4 regions of the Lysinibacillus fusiformis genome follow, and region 2 is predicted to be linked to each of the others. Evidence: riboswitches for the same ligand, from Rfam matches in the RefSeq annotation. Region 2 holds a riboswitch; each other region holds the start of a gene.

Region 1 (4,909 bases), 530 kb from region 2:
GCGAGAGAGCTTCATTTACTTGAACAGGAAGCAGGGCGAGTAAAGGAACTCTATGGATTATTAAATGGACAAAACGCGAAAAAGCTATCCTTTGAGCGTTATATACAAATTAATTATTTAGATCAAATTACAGAAGCTGCCAATATACGGCTGTATCATTTATCAAACGGTCAATTTGAGCTCAGACGCTCAGATAGATTGGAAAAGCATGCAAAGCAGAGTGGACTTGGTCTTGATGTTTATGATGCCTATACGGATCAATTACGAGATGTTAAAACATTATCAGGAGGCGAAAAATTTAATGCTTCGCTAAGTCTTGCTTTGGGAATGGCAGATGTGATTCAAAGCTTCCAAGGTAATATCCATATTGAAACGATGTTTATTGATGAGGGCTTTGGTTCACTCGATGAGGAATCACTAAATAAGGCAATTGATACATTAATTGATTTACAGGATTCTGGTCGTATGATTGGCGTTATTTCTCATGTACCTGAATTGAAATCTGCGATGCCAGCAGTTTTACATGTAGAAAAAACATTGAATGGACATAGTCAAACACATTTTGAAGTGAAATAAAACGAAGGCGTATTTCCGAAAAAAAAGGAATACGCCTTGGTTTTATTTTTTTCGAGGTGTGGCTGTAGGCGTTGTTCCCTTTTTTGCAGCCATTACTTTTCTGACGATAGGAATAACAATCGGTGCTAACTTTACGGCGGTTTTCACAACGTTTGATACTTTCATCCAAAAACAGCTCCTTTTACAATTACTACTACCTGTTTCTCTTAAAAATAAAACATTAACGGATAACGCGAACAGCCTGAATAATATTCCAGATCACAATACCAAGTGAGACGAGGGCATAGATGGCGAATGAAGCAAACCAAATAATCATCACTGTATTATTACTGGAGGTTGGATCTAAACTAAATGTGGAAAAAACAAAGACAATAAAGAACAGGATGCCAAAAACAAAAGGAATTAAATGAGAGACAAGTGCACGAATCGAATGTTTTTTTACATCACTATCTTTTGTCACAATGTACACAATTAATGGAACGATGAAAGGGGCGAAGAAAATACTAAGATAACTAAAGGCAGCTAAAATTTTTTGATTCTCCATAGTTGTACCTCCTTTTTTAATATTTACGCATGAATAATAGCAAAGTTTCAAAAAAATAATGTATGGAAGAGGTTGTAATCCTCCTATCCTTTGCGTACAATGAAAATGTTCAAATAAATTCAGATGTAACGACCACAAGGGGAGCTGATGATGTCAGCTGAGACTGGGCACGTAATGCCTTGACTCTTCGAACCTGTAAGTTAACGCTTGCGTAGGGATGTGGATAGAAACCGACACTTGTACGATGTGAGGCTCTGTCCTGGCATCGTTTTTTCATTCTTGGGGGAAAATGGTGTCAGAAAGAGACATATCAGTGCATTTCTATTCCTGCTCTTGTATCCTACATCGGAACAAAGGAGAGAATATGTATGGACAAAAAAAGACTGTTAATGCTAGTGGAGATTGCGATATTTGCAGCGATTGGGCTAGTACTTGATCAGGTATCCTTTAAAGTATGGGCACAAGGTGGCTCAGTTAGTCTTGTCATGGTACCTATTATGTTAATCGCGTTTCGTTGGGGCCTAGTAGCTGGGCTAACAACGGGACTACTTGTGGGTGTTATGCAAACAATGTTTGGTTCCTATATCGTGCACTGGCTACAAGGATTACTAGATTATGGTGTTGCTTTTACAGTTGTAGGATTAGCGGCAGTTGTACGTGGACCAGTGTTGGACGCTGCTAAACATATGAACAAAACAAAAATGGCACTTTATATTATAATAGGTACCGTTTTCGCAGGCTTCTTACGATACGCGGCACATACAATTGCTGGTGCTGTATTTTTTGCAGAATATGCTGGCGATCAAAATGCTTGGATCTATTCCATCATCTATAACGGTACATATATGCTACCAGCAACTATATTAACGGCAATCGTTGGTGTTCTTTTATTCACAGCCGCTCCACAATTAATGCAAAGAAAAGCTTAATGCAAGTCCCTTCACATGAGTGGGGGGACTTTTTTATTGTGAATAGCTCTTTTAGCACTTTGCAAAGTAGGAAAGCATACAATATTTAAAGCGTTTATCGTTATACGCATAAAAAGTTATGTTATATTAAAGAATAGATATTAGATGAAAGGGACGTTATACATGATTGTAAAAACACAAGAAGAGATTGAAGCTTTTAAAAAAATAGGACGCATTTGTGCTGAAATTCGCGAAGCGATGAAAGCTGCAACAAAACCAGGTGTTACAACACTTGAACTAGACGAAATTGCTGGCCGCATGTTTGCGGAGGCAGGCGCTATTTCTGGACCGAAGGGAGAATATGATTTCCCTGGATATACATGTATTAGTGTCAATGAAGAAGTGGCGCATGGTATTCCAGGAAAGCGTGTTATTCAAGAAGGCGATATTGTGAATATTGATGTTTCTGGCTCCTTAAACGGCTACTTTGCTGACACAGGTATCTCATTTGTTGTTGGTGAAGGCTATGAAGACAAAGAAAAGCTATGCCGTGTTGCCAAAAGTGCCTTTGATCGAGCAATGACAAAGGTAAAGGCTGGATCTAAATTAAATCAAATTGGTAAAGCAGTTGAACGTGAGGCGAGTGCTAATGACTTAACTGTTATTATGAATTTAACAGGTCATGGCTTAGGTAAATCTTTACATGATGAGCCAAATCATATTTTAAACTATTATGATGCATGGGATTCTACCATTATGAAAGAAGGTATGGTGCTTGCGGTTGAGCCATTTATCTCAGCAAAAGCAGAGCATATTGTAGAAGCTGGTGATGGCTGGACATTCGTGACACCTGATAAATCACTTGTAGCTCAAATCGAACATTCAGTCATTGTGACAAAGGATAAACCAATTATCCTAACGTCATTAGACGAAGAATAGGATATAATGAAAAATCCTGCTAACCAATTTATTTTTGGTAGGCAGGATTTTTTTTAATAAATAAAATGCCAACAAAGAGAACACCACATAAAAATAAGGCGGCTGTAGTGACAAGTAGCTCATCAAAACCATTATGTATGGCGATTCCAATATAAGCCCAAATAAAAACACTTGGATACATAACATCAAAGTGATGGAAACGGATATGTAGCGCAATGGCTCCTCCTAATGTTAGTAAAATCACTGCCCAAAGAGGCGTACTAAGACCAAAGCCGTTCCAACCATAAGCCGTTAATGTAAAGCTTGTATTTGTGATAAAAATAAATGTCATCCATGCTAAATAAATGGAGAAAGGAATACGACCAGACAAGGCTTTGTCCTGAAGAGGGTACGTATTATACAGCATAAATAAATACAAGACTAAGAGTAATGTAATGCCAAGAGAAACAATAAATAACTCATGATGCCAGACGTATACCGTCAATGCTTGTAATATATTTATGCAACTAAAGAGCGCAGACTGTTTCAAAGTTGTCTTTTTGATGTTCATAACTAACCAATAACCGAGTAATAAATAAATGATAATCCAAATTACATGACTTATACTAACCGGTGCAAATACTACAGAAAAACGATTAGCGATTTCTAGCGAAGATTGACCGTTGATGTTCACGAAAAAGGATGAAAAGGTTAGGATGATTGAGACAAGATAAGAGATTGTCATCATGATAAACCGAGGCATGTTTTCCTCTCCCTTCGTGTTAGATTGTATAGGGAAAAGACAAATAAGTATAGTACTGTCACTTTTTTTATTATAACGGAAATTCCTAACAATGTATCGTGTTGTTTTACTAATAATATCTACAATTTACCATGCCTGATAGGCATCCATATATTTCTTTAGTACAATAAGAATATCCAAATAAAAGGAGTGAAGTTTCATGGCACAAAATTTGAAAAATCTAGACCTATCCATTGAACTAGACAAAAAGATGTATAAAAAGAAATTAAAAGTACTCCAATATGAAATGTTAAACGCGCAACAGTTTTTATTAAAAAATAAAATTGGCTTAATCTTGGTATTTGAAGGAATGGATGCGGCTGGTAAAGGTGGCGCTATTAAACGATTGATCGAACGCGTCGATCCACGCGGTTATGTTGTACACCCTATATCTGCTCCTCAAGCACATGAATTACGCTACAACTATTTACAACGATTTTGGAGAAAATTGCCTCAACATGGACAAATCGCTATTTTTGATCGCTCATGGTATGGTCGCGTATTAGTAGAACGCATCGAAGGATTTGCAACGAAGGATGAATGGTCTCGTGCTTATGAAGAAATTAATAATTTTGAGAAGATCTTAACTGCAGGAGATTACATAATTATTAAGTTCTGGCTTCATGTTTCAGATGAGGAGCAATTAAAACGCTTTAAAGAACGTGAACAAAACCCTTATAAATCTTGGAAGCTAACAGCTGAAGATTGGCGCAATCGTGATAAATCGCCGCAGTATATTGAAGCAGCAAATGCAATGTTTGAAAAGACCGATAAAAAAGATGCTCCATGGATCTTAGTCGCTGGAGATGACAAAAAGTATGCACGTGTTCAGGTGCTTCAAGAAACAATTGCACACATTGAACGAGAAGCTCAAAGACGTGGTCTTCATTTAACAAATGTGTTAGACAATGCACAACTAGAGGATGCTGAATCATCCAGTTTGGAAATAGTAAACGAGAAAAAGAAAGAACAAAAAACTAAATAATTGAATTGTGCTGCTATGACAATAAGACATGAGCTGTTTTGGTTGTAGCAGCATCTTTTTTTACATACAATAAAATATAAATAGGGTTTTCAATCAATGGATTGTAGCCAATGTAACAAAAAGGAATGTATTGATATTTATTGGAAGGCTAGTGTGGAGAATGGTGCTTAAAATTT
Region 2 (4,909 bases):
GGAGGTGAGAGACATGACTTCAAACAACAACCGCAGTTCAAACAAGCTTGCAGTACCTGGTGTACAACAAGCACTTGATCAAATGAAATACGAAATTGCACAAGAATTTGGTGTTCAATTAGGAGCTGAAGCTTCAGCTCGTGCCAACGGTTCCGTTGGTGGTGAAATCACTAAACGTCTTGTACAAATGGCAGAATCTCAATTAAAAGGTATGCCAAACAACCAATAAATGCTGATTAAGCATTTATAAACTTAAAACCAGTGACCGTAAAAGGCACTGGTTTTAGTTTGTTTATTGATCATTTATTTATACGACATAAAGACTTAAACGTAGATACTGTATGTTCAATATCTTCGCTTTGACAGATAGCTGAAATCACAGCAATACCATCAGCACCAGCTTGAAATACAGCATGTGCATTTGTACAATTAATTCCTCCGATTGCTACAATCGGTAATTCAGGATGAAGATAACGAGCCTGCTGTAAAAAAGATGTGCCACAAGGTGGTTGTGCATCACTTTTAGAAGATGTTGCAAAGATTGGACCAATCCCTACATAATCAGCTTGATGGTTAATAGCCGTTTGCAATTCGTCCTGTGAATGGACAGAAACACCAAGAATCATGTTCCCAATTCTTTTCCGTGCTACTCCAACAGGTAAATCATCTTGTCCGATATGAACACCATCAGCACCGAGTCGCATCGCTAGCTCGACATCGTCATTAACGATAAAGGGTACACTATACTGATGACATCGTTTTTGACATTGGCGTGCAAACTGTTCATAGGCTAATCCAGTTAACACATGAGGACCTTTTTCGCGAAATTGAAACATTGTAATGCCTGCTTGTAATGCCTTTTCTAGGATATAGATCGATTGTTCATGATGAGGAACATTGCTCGTACCCATAATAAAATAAAGCTGCAAATCCTCACGTTTCATGAATAATCACCTCACAGGCTTCTTTATGCTGTTGATAAGCAAAATGATTTGTGGGTCCATGACCATTTCCAATCGATAAATCATACATAATTGCTAATTGGATAAACTTTTTAGCTTCAATAATGGCTTCTTCCATAGCAAATCCTTGTCCAAGAAAAGCAGTAAGTGCTGCTGAAAATGTACATCCAGTACCGTGCGTATTTTTTGTTTGGATTCGAGGAGATTGCATCGAAAAAGATCGTCCATTTTTGAAAAATACATAATCAATGGCATAAAGTGGATCTGTTAAATGTCCACCTTTGATGATGACACATTGTACACCAAGTTGTAACAAGCTTTGAGCTACTTCTTTCATATCTTCAAAATGATGAATAGTTCTCCCTGTAAGTGTCTCTGCTTCGGGTATATTGGGCGTAACAACCGTAGCGAGTGGTAGTAAAGTTGAGCATAGTGCATCGATAGCTTCTTGCTGCAATAGGCTTTCTCCACCTTTTGCAATCATCACTGGATCAACAATCAGTGGAATGTTTAGCTCACCGATCATGCTTGCGATTGTTTTGATAATAGCTGAGGAATAAAGCATTCCTGTTTTAATCGCAGTTATTGAAAAATCTTCTACTAAGGCCTCGAATTGTTTTTTTATAAAGGAAACGTCAATTGGGTAAACACCTGTTACACCCAATGTATTTTGTGCAGTTAATGCTGTAATGACAGAAGTGCCAAACACTTTTAATTCCTGAAATGTTTTTAAATCAGCCTGTATACCAGCACCGCCTCCGCTATCTGAGCCAGCAATCGTCGTTACAATATGCATGAAGCTTCACCATCCTTTGACAAACGATGTATAGCATTAAGTAAGGCGATTTGAAAATCACCGATATCTGCAGTAAATGCTGATGCTAGTACACCTGCTTTTTTATAGTAAGTAAGTGTTTCTGTTAATTGCTGGTAAGGGTTAGGTCCAACACGATAGGCAGCACCGCAAATTGCGCTTAGTAAACAACCTGTACCCGTTACTTCCGTCATTTGTGGATGACCACCAGCAATCCATTGGCTATGCTTACCATCAGTTATAAAATCACGTTCCCCCGTTACAATAACTATGCATTGATAGCGTTGAGCCAATAATGTGGCTTCTGCTTCCATAGCGATGGAGCCATGACCACTATCGACCCCCTTTTGTTGCCAATCTACACCGGCTATTGCAGCAAGCTCGCCGAGATTACAGCGAATCACAGCAAATTGTATGTTCTCAAGTAAATGTTTGACGGTTTCCTTACGATAAGTTGTGGCTCCAACGCCAACAGGATCTAAAATAACAGGAATACCAAGTGCATTCGCTTTTTTACCTGCTAATAGCATGGCGCTTTTTGTACGATCATTAAGCGTTCCAATATTAATTAATAGTGCTTGAGCAATCGCTACCATTTCCTCTACCTCTTGGCTGTCATCAGCCATTACCGGTGAGGCACCTATTGCTAATAAACCATTTGCTTGAAAATTTGCCACTACATAATTGGTGATGCAATGGACGAGTGGTTGCTTTTGACGAATTGTTTGAAATATCATTGTAGTCCTCCTCTGTGGATGGACGTAAGCATGCAAAAAAGGCTCTTTTTGTGTAAAAATGCACGAAAAAGAGCCTTTCATCTGTAAAAAACGATGTCTATTGCTCCCTACGTCAGTATTAACTAACAGGTTCAAAGGGTCAGGTTTTACCTTCTCAACTCTTGCGAGTCCCCCTGCAATCTTGTATTTAGTTGACCAAAATGTACCATACTTTTCATATGTATTCAATAACTAGTTTTCCTATAAACAAAACGTGACTGATGCCATATAGCAAAGTATGATAGTTGTCATGACTTTAACGAAATTGAGTGTAAACCATTGAAAATAATGAAAAAGGAGTTTTATAATGTGTCATAGCAAAAGGGGGCATTTGCCATGAAAAGACAAGATTTAGTCGCACCAAAATGGTATAACATAGCAGAGGAAATTGAAAAATATGCGCAGGATGCAACAAAAAATGCTTTAATCATTTATGAAGAAAATCAAGACGTCCAATTTATTACATATGCACATTTATTGGAAAAAGCGAATCAAGCAGCACATGTTTTCACCAAGCAAGGCTTAAAGAAAGGTGATGTCATTTTAGTGATGGTACCACGTTCAGTGGAAGCATATATTGTGTATATTGCTGCATTGAAAGCGGGTTTAACCATTATTCCAAGCTCAGAAATGTTAAGAACAAAAGATATTGAATATCGTATTCACCATGCCAATGCTAAAGCGGTTATTGCATTTGAACCTTATATTGAACAATTTGATGAAGTGGGGAATTTACAAGGCATATTGCAATTTGTCATAGGGAATGCACACGAACCTTGGCAGAACATACTTGAAAAAATGCATAATCAACCTACAACCTACATAAATCCTATCCCGACTAAAAGCACTGACAATGCATTTTTAGCCTATACAAGCGGAACAACAGGAAATCCGAAAGCAGCGGTTCATACTCATAGTTGGGGCTATGCACATTTACGAACAACAGCACCACATTGGCTGGGTGTACATGAAAATGATATTGTTTGGGCAACTGCAGCACCAGGATGGCAAAAATGGATTTGGAGTCCGTTTCTTGCTACTTTGGGTAGTGGTGCTACCGCATTTGTCTACAAAGGTAAATTTGAAGCAGCTACTTATTTAGCATTGCTTGAAAAATTCAAAATCAATGTACTATGCTGTACACCAACAGAATATCGTTTTATGGCAGCGCTTGAAAATTTACATGAATATGATTTAAGTGCAATTCGCCAAGCTGTATCAGCTGGTGAGCCTTTAAATAGTGAGGTCATTAAAGTTTTCTTGGAAACATTCAAATTACAAGTACGAGATGGCTACGGACAAACGGAAAATACATTATTGGTGGGAACAATGGTGGGGATGGAGGCGCGAGTTGGCTCTATGGGGAAACCTACTCCTGGCAACACCGTTGAGATTATTAATGATTTGGGCAAACCAGTTACTGTGGGAGAAGTGGGCGATATTGCTGTTCATCGTGAAACACCAGCCCTCTTTAAAAAATATTTAAATGATCCTGAACGTACAAATTTACAATTTCGTGGGGATTGGTATATTACAGGAGATCGTGCCTATAAAGATGAAGATGGCTATTTTTGGTTTGATGGCCGAGGCGACGATGTCATTATTTCCTCAGGCTATACGATTGGACCCTTTGAAGTAGAGGATGCTCTAATGAAGCATCCGACTGTGAAAGAGGCTGCAGTGGTTGCGAGTCCTGATAAAGTCCGTGGAAATATTGTCAAGGCATTTATTGTTCTGCGCAACGATGAAAAAGGGGATGAAGCACTTATTCAAACACTTCAAAGTCATGTGAAATCACTGACTGCTCCATACAAATATCCACGTGCTATTGAATTTGTAGAGGAGCTACCGAAAACATCTTCAGGGAAAATTAGACGTGTCGAATTACGACAACAAGAAATCAAATAACTTCAATCATGATCATTTCCTAGGAAATAATGTCGAAAATCAAAGTTCATGCAAAGGTATGGACTTTGATTTTTTTAATTTTTTTAGGTAAGGTAGGATAAGGAAATAAATAGCATAAAGCTTTTTGCATAGTATTATTGCAAAAAAATGAAACAAATGTGTAATTCATACGTATTACGTGTTAAGGAGGCGGAAAGACATGAATGTAAAAAGGTGGGTTGCTTTAGTAGTTGCAGGTGTTCTTTTACTATTTTCATTAGGAATTAACACCATTTTTGCGCTCTTTAAAGCAGATTTCCTAGGTAATTTTGATAGTTTAATGGCAGGTAATAATTTAGATGTATATGAAAATGTCATTGAAGGGGAAAATTTTGATAAGCGAATTGCTTATTTAAAGGTAGATGGAGCGATTCAAGATATTGGCTCAAGTACATTGTGGCAACCAGTTG
Region 3 (4,909 bases), 2.2 Mb from region 2:
CAATGTGCCAGGTCATTTAGTCGGTGAGGCAAAAATGAGTGTTATTGAGCAAGCAGTCAAAAACTTTGGTGTTGGTTTTACCATGGTTGGAGGAGAAAATAGTTTTGGTCTAGGCGGCTATTTTAAAACACCGATTGAAACCTTATTGCCAGTGGAAATGGAAATTAAGGGCAAAGAACAATTACCTTCCTTAGGGTTAGTGATTGTACTTGACCGTTCTGGTAGTATGCAAGGCTCGAAGCTAGAGCTTGCTAAAGAAGCAGCAGCACGTTCTGTTGAGATGTTGCGAGATGAGGATACATTAGGATTTATTGCCTTTGATGATCGTCCTTGGGAGATTATAGAGACAGGACCTCTTAGCAGTAAAGAAGAGGCAGTGGATACTATTTTATCCGTAACACCTGGTGGTGGAACAGAAATCTACAGTTCATTAGCTAAAGCCTATGAAAATCTAGCTGATTTAAAACTGCAACGTAAGCATATTATTCTCTTAACAGATGGGCAATCACAGTCAGGAAATTACGAGGATCTAATTGCTGAAGGAAAAGAAAACGGTATAACTTTATCGACAGTAGCGATTGGACAAGATGCCGATGCGAACTTATTAGAAGCGCTTAGTGACATGGGCAGTGGCCGTTTCTATGATGTCATAGATGAGCAAACGATTCCTTCTATTTTATCTCGTGAAACAGCTATGATTTCTCGCACTTACATTGAGGATAATCCATTTTATCCAGCGATTTATAATGCAGCAGGATGGAATTCACTGTTTACCAATGGTGTCCCACAAATGAATGCTTACATTGGCACAACGGCAAAACAAGGGACTACTGTTGTGGCAGAAAGCGAGAAGGAAGATCCTGTGTTAGCGCAGTGGCAATATGGTCTCGGTAAAACTTTTGCCTTTACATCTGATTCAACGGGTAAATGGACAGGAGATTGGGCAAGATGGCAGGATTGGGGAACATTCTGGCAAACACTTATTTCACAAATGCTACCAAGCTATAATGATGTGGCCTATGATGTAAGATTGGAAGCAGATGGTTCCTTTATGATTACCGACCCTACAAATGAAGCTGCATTTTTAGATATTGTAGCAGTTAATGAAGCTGGGGAAGAGCTAGAAACACAACTTGAAACCATTTCGGCCTCCCAAGTTCGAGCTGTAGTACAAGCCGAACCTGGATTAATATTCTTCCGTGTAGCAGATGAAAAGCAGGCCATTTATCAAGCAGGACTAAGTGTTCCTTATAGTGCCGAATACGAACTACTTCCTGTTAATGATCAACTGATAGAAGAGTTAACGCAACAAACAGGAGGCGCGGTTTTAAAGGAACCACAAGATGTATTCCGAGACTTTACAACAAAAGGAGCGGATCGACAAAATATTGCTACATGGCTTCTCTTAGCAAGTATGCTTTTATTCTTTATGGATATTACCATAAGACGTTTTGGTTGGAACTTCCTAACGAATGCGAAGAAGAAAGAACCGCTGGTTGAGGAAAAACCTATACAGGCAGAAGACACAAATGTGGCACAGTTATTAAAAGGTATGAAAAAACGATCTTAATATAGTGGAAGCAGTGCAAAATCTAATTGTTTTGCACTGCTTTTTTGTATTGTTTGAGGAAAGAGATGTATCTATTTTGAAAAAGTGGATAGAGATGATCTAAAAAGTGGGACCTTTGCTCATAAAGAGATAGAAAGCGCTCTAAGTTGAGTCGCAGCCGCTCCTAAGGAGGTGGAAGGCGCTCTAAGTTGAGTCGCAGCCGCTCATAAAGAGAAGAAAAGCGCTCTAAATTGAGTCACAGCCGCTCGTAAGGAGAAGAAAAGCGCTCTAAGTTGAGCCGCAGCCGCTCGTAAGGAGAAGAAAAGCGCTCTAAATTGAGTCACAGCCGCTCGTAAGGAGAAGAAAAGCGCTCTAAGTTGAGCCGCAGCCGCTCCTAAGGAGATGGAAGGCGCTCTAAATTGAGTCACAGCCGCTCGTAAGGAGATAAAAAACGCTCCAACCAAGGTCGTCGCCGCTCATAGAAGGAAGAAAAGCGCTCCAATCTTGGCCACCCCCATCTCAATGAATGCTTATTATCCAAACCCCCTTCAATAAAGAGAAGAATTAAACCTCTTTACTAGCTCCGTTTTACGCAAGCTGCTAGCAACCATAACACCTAGAATGGCGCCGATTGTACTTGATGTTAAAAAGGCAGGTAGGAAGAAGAATGCTGCTACAGATGTTCCCATGAATAATTTTGCATAAGGTACGGCAATAAGTGAAGCAAGAATGCCAGTTCCCACAACTTCTCCAATGCCAGCTAACCACATTTTATTGCTATATTTATAGGCAAGGGCCGCACAGGACGCGCCAATGACACTACCAGGGATAGCTAATAGAGAGCCTGTTCCGGTAAGGATTCGAATGACGGCAGTGACAAAGGCAACTATTACTGTTGGTACGGGTCCAAATATAATGGCTCCTATCACATTAATAGCATGCTGAACGGGGTAAGCACGTGCGATTCCTGTTGGGATAGATACGAAAGTAGAGCCTGCAACAGCAATAGCTACTAATAAAGCCATGACTGTTAATTTACGAATTGACATAAAGTTCACTCCTTTTGATAAAGTTCGTGAGGAAAAATAAAAAGGCCGCCCCTTTAAACAATAGGAAGCGGCCTTGCGTGTATATAGTGACAACAGCAAGTAGCGCCACTTCCCTCCGCTAGTGTGAACTAGATCAGGTTCAAAGGGTCCGTATATTACCATATACGTCTCAGCCTTTTAAAGACTCCCCTAGTGGTTAAAATCATTCAATTTCGTTGACCAACATTAATGTAACATACTGCTAAAAATAGTCAATGATTTTTCAGACTATTTTGTATCGGGATGCATTAAATGAGGTGCTTTTTTCAATGTCCAGATGAGCGCAAGGAAGAAGCAAGCTAATAATATGATCGATCCGAAAATATATGGGCTATTCATATTCCAGTCAAATAATAAACCAGCCAAAGCGGGTCCAATCATATTACCAAGACTCATATAGGCATTATTCAAGCCCGCAGCGAATCCTTGTTCTTTCTCTGCAAGCTTTGAGATAAGTGTATTAACAGCTGGACGAATTAATGTCGTTGCTGTAGAGAAAATCGTTGCTACAACTAATATAAGGGCAAAGCCAGACACAAATAATATGAAGAAAATAGCAACAGATGCAATAAATAAATTGACAAGCACTACCTTCATTTCACCAAAGCGATTGAATAGTGGTGTAATAATAAACATTTGTACAACTACCCCAAAAGCACCACCGACAACTAATATAATTGCTATGTCCACAGGTGTGTAATTAAACTTTTCTGTCACAAATAATGACAATGTCGTTTGGAAGTTTGCAATTCCGAATGAGAACACCAGCATAATGATAAGCATTACAAAATAAGGCATATGTATGGAACGAGCCATTTGCTTCGCCAGATTGTCTAGCTTTTGCTTCTTTTGTGCAGTGTTTGGTTTGGTAGATGGTAATAAAAAGTAAGATAAAATAGAAGCTAGGATGGCTGCAGCTCCAGCAGTGTAAAATGGAAAATGTAAGCTAACCTTTGCTAAGAAACCACCGATTCCTGGCCCTATCATAAAACCAAGAGACATGGCAGCACCCAACATCCCCATCCCTTTCCCGCGTTCTTCATAGGTTGTGACGTCAGCGACAAAAGCCATAATAGGAGGTGCGACAAAAGCGGAACCTAGGCCACCTAAAAAGCGTGCTAAAAAGAGCATCCATACATCTGTAGCAAGGCCAAAACCGATTTGTGCAAGACCTGTCACGATGAGACCGAAAATAATTAAATTTTTTCGACCGTACTGATCGGAAAGGTTCCCAGCAATAGGAGAAAATACGAATTGAGCTAAGGCGAAGGTTGCTATTAGCATACCTAGAACTTGTCCTGCTGCACCAAATATTTTTAAATACTCCGGCATGACAGGAATAATAATGCCAATACTCCCCATTGCGATAAACATATTAAACATTAAAATATACAAAGCCGCCTTATTGGACTTCTGCTGGGTCATCGAATGAACCCCCTTTTTTTGTAATCAAATATAGTACAGTCTATCATAAAGAATTATTGCTTGGCTAATAGTTAAGATTGTAGAACTGGTTCTATATTTAGAATGGTTTTCCACAAAAGTTTTCGTTTAGGCACCTATGAATTGCTAAACAATCCATTTTTGTAATAAAATGGATTGAAATGAAGCTGTAGAATGGGAGATGGAAAATTTGCAGCTCCAAAGTTGCAACAACAATGAATGGACTTCGCTTATGTAGAGATAATTAAAAAAAATTGTGAGTTAGTCTGTAATGACATAAAGGTTGGCTATAAATCCTAGCGATGATATAGCGGCATCAGAAATACTGAGTGAAGGTTATGTAATATAAAAAGTACACTTTCATGGCTTGTTTTTCGATAAAGCAATATAAAATTGTGCATGATAGATGACAATATCTAGCTGCAAAGCTATTCCATAACAAATGATGTAGGAATCCTCGAAATCCAGATAAATTATTTTCTAAATATAATAATGCGAATAATCCATTGTAAAGGTTCTTATTTAATAGAAAGTTAGATAAGCAGAAAAAAACTAGCGAATGGGTGTGAAAACCAATTCGCTAGTTTAATTATCGAATACTCATTTTAAATTCTAAAAATAATTCATTGTATTTCCCTAAGTAATCTGGTCCTAAGTTTTTGTAGACCTCTAATGTATCGCGTTGTTCTTCAGAAGGATAGTAGCGTTCGTCAGAAACAACTTCTTCATCCATTAAGTCCATAGCTGCAATATTAGGTGTTGAGTAGCCTACAAAATCGGCATTTTGAGCACCAGATTCAGCACTTAGCATAAAATTGATAAAGGCATG
Region 4 (4,909 bases), 1.6 Mb from region 2:
AGCTGCATTTGCACCATCTAACATCATCCCTGGTATTAGCTTCTCACCAGATAAAATGTTACAAGGTCGTATCTTTGCCTATGCGGATGCACAACGCTACCGTTTAGGAGTAAACCACTATATGCTTCCTGTTAACGCACCAAAATGCCCATTCCGTACTTTCCACCGAGATGGAGCAATGCGCTTTGACGGCAACCTTGGTTCAACATTAGGCTATGAACCAAATAGCTATGGTGAATGGGAGCATAACTTAGACCATAAAGAGCCTGAATTACGCATTGATGGTCATGCAGGTATTCATGACTTCCGTGAAGACGATAATAATTACTTTGAACAACCAGGTAAACTATTCCGTCTATTGACTGCGGAAGAGCAACAACGCCTATTTGAAAATACAGCGAATGATATGGCTTCTGTTGAAGAATTCATCAAGCGTCGTCACATCCTTCACTGCTATTTAGCTGACCCAGCATATGGTGAAGGTGTTGCAAAAGCGATGGGTCTTTCATTAGAAGGTATGGACCTTACAAACCCATATGTAAAACAACCAACAAACGTTTAATATTCCACTTATTATTGATATCCAAATCCAACTTTTACTCCATGTGAATCCATCATTCACATGGAGTTTTTTGATTAAGAAAAGGCCTATGTCTATAATTTGACATAAGCCTTTTCTTTCATTATTGGTAAATTTGACTACCTGCTTTTTTAAACTCCTCCGCCTTATCCTTCATACCTTGATGGATCGCTTCAGTAGTATTTAAATCCTTTTCTTTAGCATAATTACGGATATCCTGTGAAATTCTCATACTACAGAATTTAGGACCGCACATAGAACAAAAGTGCGCTGTTTTTGCTCCCTCTGCTGGCAGTGTCTCATCATGATATTCCACTGCACGTTCTGGATCTAATGACAGATTGAATTGATCACGCCAACGGAATTCAAAACGTGCTTTAGACAGTGCATCGTCTCGTTGTTGTGCACCAGGATGCCCTTTTGCTAAATCAGCAGCATGTGCAGCAATTTTATAAGTAATAACGCCCACGCGAACGTCCTCACGATTCGGTAAGCCAAGATGCTCTTTCGGTGTCACATAACAAAGCATCGCTGTACCAAACCAGCCAATCATCGCTGCACCAATGGCTGAGGTAATATGATCATAACCCGGAGCAATATCTGTTGTTAGTGGGCCTAATGTATAGAAGGGCGCTTCCTTACAAACCTCTAATTGCTTATCCATATTTTCTTTAATGAGATGCATCGGTACATGACCTGGCCCTTCAACCATCACCTGAACATCATGCTTCCAAGCAATTTGCGTTAGTTCGCCTAGTGTTTCAAGCTCTGCAAATTGTGCCTCGTCATTGGCATCTGCAATTGAGCCTGGACGTAAACCATCACCTAAGGAAAAAGCAACATCATAAGCTTTCATAATTTCACAGATTTCCTCAAAGTGTGTATAAAGGAAATTCTCTTGATGATGATATAAACACCACTGTGCCATTATAGAACCCCCACGAGATACAATGCCTGTTACACGATTTACCGTAAGCGGTACATAGCGTAAAAGGACACCTGCATGAATGGTGAAATAATCAACACCCTGCTCGGCTTGTTCAATAAGGGTATCACGATATACCTCCCATGTTAAATCCTCTGCTATGCCATTCACTTTCTCTAAAGCCTGATAAATTGGCACAGTTCCCACTGGCACTGCAGCATTTCGAATAATCCATTCTCTCGTTGTATGAATATGCTTACCTGTTGAAAGATCCATAATGTTATCTGCACCCCATCGAGTTGCCCACGTCATTTTCTCAACTTCTTCTGCAATGGACGAAGATACCGCCGAATTCCCAATGTTTGCATTGATTTTCACATGGAAATTACGGCCAATAATCATTGGCTCTGCCTCAGGGTGATTAATATTAGAAGGCATAATAGCTCGCCCTGCTGCAATTTCTGAACGAACAAATTCAGGGTCCATATTTTCACGGATGGCTACGAACTCCATTTCAGGTGTTATAATGCCATTTCGCGCATAATGAAGCTGTGTTACATTTTTACCTTTTTTAGCACGTAAAGGCTTTCTTGCTAATTCAGGAAAGACATTTTCATGATTACGCGGGTCATCTGCACGACGAAAACCATTATCCTCTGGTTTAATCGTACGCCCCTCATATTCTTCAACATCCCCTCGTTCTTCTATCCATGTGCGTCGTAAAACTGGTAAACCTTTTGTAATATCCGCTTGATAGGCTGGATCTGTGTAAGGACCACTCGTATCATATACTCGAATAGGTGCATTTTCTTCATCCCCAAAGCTACCAGTTGTGGGACTTAATGCGATTTCACGCATAGGTACTAAAATATCGGGGCGTGATCCTTCCACATACACTTTTTTGCTTCCTTCAAAGCTGGACATAATCGTAATATTCTTTTCACTTACTACTGACATGAGCTACTTCTCTCCCTTAAATGTATTTTGATACAAGGACCGAATCTAGCTCACCCCAACAATCAAATAAATAAAAGCCGAATCCAAAATAATTATTTGGATCCGGCCATGAATGTAAAGGTCTATTAATTGCATACTCTGCAATAGCTTCTTAACTTTCCCACGCTGGTATGAGCCAGATCAGGTCCAAAGGGTCAAGAAACCTCTAAGCGTTTCCCTCTCAGCCTGACTCATCAGACTCCCCTAGTTAATACTATTTAGTTTGATGCTAGTGTAGCAGATATTACTAAGAGATGGAAGTTATATTTTTTTGTCTTTCAGCTAACTAGGTAAATAATACTTCTGCAAAATAAATCACAATTGTTACGGTTATACAGCTCACAATAGTTGAAAATAAAACAGCTTGCGCGGCTGTTGCTGATTCTACATCATATTCCAATGCTAGACTAGAACTATTACGAGATGTTGGAAAGGCACTGGCTATAAACAGTGATTGTGCGACGACTCCATCTAATCCCAATACATAAATAATGACTAATGCAACAGCTGGTCCAATAATTAATCGTGTAAAACAGCTGACAAAGACCGTTTTATTAAACATTGATTTGATCTCAAGTTGTGACAATTGCGCACCCAAGGTAATTAATGCCACAGCAATAAATCCATCTGCCACATGCTCTACCGGTATTTTGATAAACTGCGGTATACCGATATCAAAATAGTTCATAGCAACGCCTATAATCAGTGCATGAATAATGGGCATTTTAAAGAAATCTTTGATGATTGTCATACCCGACTTCGTAGAAGAAATCAAATTGTACAAACCATATGTATAAGTTGTCATATTTTGAAAGATTACAAGCATGACCTGAATTGCTACGCCAATAGGTTGCGTGGCAAAAATCATTTGAGCCACTGGAATACCGTAATTGCCAGAGTTAATAAGCACCACACTATTTTTAAAGACAGCCGCCTCTGTTTTGGCTAAACCTAACCCTTTCGCCATTAAATGACTGAGTATCATTTGACTACCGATAAAGAGCATAATAAATAACCCGACTTCTCCCAGAACAGATAATTCTACATGCGTTTCATATAAATTCACAAAAACAGCTGCTGGCATAAAGCAGTATGTAATAAGCTGAGACATTGCTTTTAAGTTAAAGCGAAATTTCTTTTGTAGTATAGCGCCGATTACAAGTAACACTAAAATAGGTACAACAATTTGAAAGAAAATCATTCCGAGATACATCATATCAATGTCCCCCTTCCAGTGTTAATAGTAGTGCTGAATTCTTTTTAGGTCAATTTCTCTTACTTTCACAATAAAAGAAAGACTGCCCCTATATTGAAGGCAGCCTTTCCTTTTAAGCAAGCTTAAATCGATTTACAACTTCTTGTAGCTCATTTGAAATATCGTTCATACTTTGAATAGACTCTGCTACTTTTTGTAATTCTGCTTGTTGATCCATAGCAGAAGCACTTACTTGTTCTGCAGAAGCTGCTGTTTGCTCTGAAATAGCCGAAATACTTTGGATGGACATGATTGCCTGATTTTTATGCTCTAACATACTAGATAGTTTATTCATTAATTCACTAATAGAATTCGCAATTGAACCTGACAAGTCACTGCTATCTTTAAATGCTAGTTGCGTGCTTTGTACTGACTCATTTTGAGCGTGCATTAAATCTGCATTAGATGCAATGACTGCAACCGTTTGCTGAGAATTTTCAAGAATGCTTTCTACTGTACTCTTAATAATTTCTGTTTCATTCTTAGATTGTTCCGCCAGCTTTCTAACTTCCTCTGCAACTACCGCAAATCCTTTACCATGTTCACCAGCACGTGCGGCCTCAATACTTGCGTTTAAAGCTAGCAAATTAGTCTGCTCGGTAACGCTCTGGATTGAAGCAATAATCTGATTAATATTCGCAATATTAGAGGCCAATGATTCCATTTGCTGCTGGATACGCCCATTCATCTCATTTGTCTCCATATTACGCTCCCGTAAGCTTTCAACTTCATGCAATCCTTTTTCTGTCGTTACACCTGTTTTATGAGATAGCTCATCCATTTCGTTGGAAAGAGCCGTAATGGCATCAATTTGATCAGATAAATCCATCATTCGATAATTTGTTTCTTCTGTATCCTCTGATTGCTTCGAAGCTCCTTGTGCAATTTCATTGATAGCTACAGAAACCTCCTGACTAGAAGCAACTACTTCATTAAACGCCTCATGTACCTGATTAGAAGATTGGTTCAATAACATCGTAGAATTAAGCACGGATTGAATCGCACTATTGGTTTTATCTAGCATATTATTATAAGCAATCGCCACTGCACCTATTTCATCAGACTTAATATATTTCTCTTCTACCTTTTGTGTTAAATCTCCCTCAGCCGCAGTTTCAATCGATGCACGTAAAAATTTAAGTGGCTTTAACTG

What was found. Region 2 has a riboswitch for thiamine pyrophosphate ahead of thiM (hydroxyethylthiazole kinase). Riboswitches for the same ligand answer to the same signal wherever they lie in the genome.
Region 1: another riboswitch for thiamine pyrophosphate. It lies ahead of thiT (energy-coupled thiamine transporter ThiT); the one in region 2 lies ahead of thiM (hydroxyethylthiazole kinase).
Region 3: another riboswitch for thiamine pyrophosphate. It lies ahead of thiW (energy coupling factor transporter S component ThiW); the one in region 2 lies ahead of thiM (hydroxyethylthiazole kinase).
Region 4: another riboswitch for thiamine pyrophosphate. It lies ahead of thiC (phosphomethylpyrimidine synthase ThiC); the one in region 2 lies ahead of thiM (hydroxyethylthiazole kinase).

The regions. Positions count from the first base shown of each region.
Region 1 covers NZ_CP070490.1:1,008,072-1,012,980, reverse strand. The annotation lists gene JTI58_RS05165 (SbcC/MukB-like Walker B domain-containing protein) at 1-576, shown strand, start outside; gene JTI58_RS25035 (hypothetical protein) at 619-741, opposite strand; gene JTI58_RS05160 (magnetosome magnetite crystal formation protein family) at 797-1,120, opposite strand; TPP riboswitch at 1,248-1,355, shown strand; gene thiT (energy-coupled thiamine transporter ThiT) at 1,489-2,049, shown strand; gene map (type I methionyl aminopeptidase) at 2,212-2,967, shown strand; gene JTI58_RS05145 (TspO-related membrane protein) at 2,996-3,709, opposite strand; gene JTI58_RS05140 (polyphosphate kinase 2 family protein) at 3,909-4,733, shown strand; gene JTI58_RS05135 (GNAT family N-acetyltransferase) at 4,894-4,909, shown strand, end outside.
Region 2 covers NZ_CP070490.1:475,090-479,998, reverse strand. The annotation lists gene JTI58_RS02370 (alpha/beta-type small acid-soluble spore protein) at 14-229, shown strand; gene thiE (thiamine phosphate synthase) at 300-944, opposite strand; gene thiD (bifunctional hydroxymethylpyrimidine kinase/phosphomethylpyrimidine kinase) at 934-1,758, opposite strand; gene thiM (hydroxyethylthiazole kinase) at 1,746-2,513, opposite strand; TPP riboswitch at 2,601-2,698, opposite strand; gene mbcS (acyl-CoA synthetase MbcS) at 2,889-4,460, shown strand; gene sppA (signal peptide peptidase SppA) at 4,660-4,909, shown strand, end outside.
Region 3 covers NZ_CP070490.1:2,722,577-2,727,485, forward strand. The annotation lists gene JTI58_RS13235 (VWA domain-containing protein) at 1-1,570, shown strand, start outside; gene thiW (energy coupling factor transporter S component ThiW) at 2,098-2,598, opposite strand; TPP riboswitch at 2,692-2,799, opposite strand; gene JTI58_RS13245 (MFS transporter) at 2,866-4,062, opposite strand; gene JTI58_RS13250 (ABC transporter substrate-binding protein) at 4,670-4,909, opposite strand, start outside.
Region 4 covers NZ_CP070490.1:2,062,374-2,067,282, reverse strand. The annotation lists gene JTI58_RS10135 (catalase) at 1-562, shown strand, start outside; gene thiC (phosphomethylpyrimidine synthase ThiC) at 684-2,462, opposite strand; TPP riboswitch at 2,603-2,717, opposite strand; gene JTI58_RS10125 (AEC family transporter) at 2,788-3,717, opposite strand; gene JTI58_RS10120 (methyl-accepting chemotaxis protein) at 3,830-4,909, opposite strand, start outside.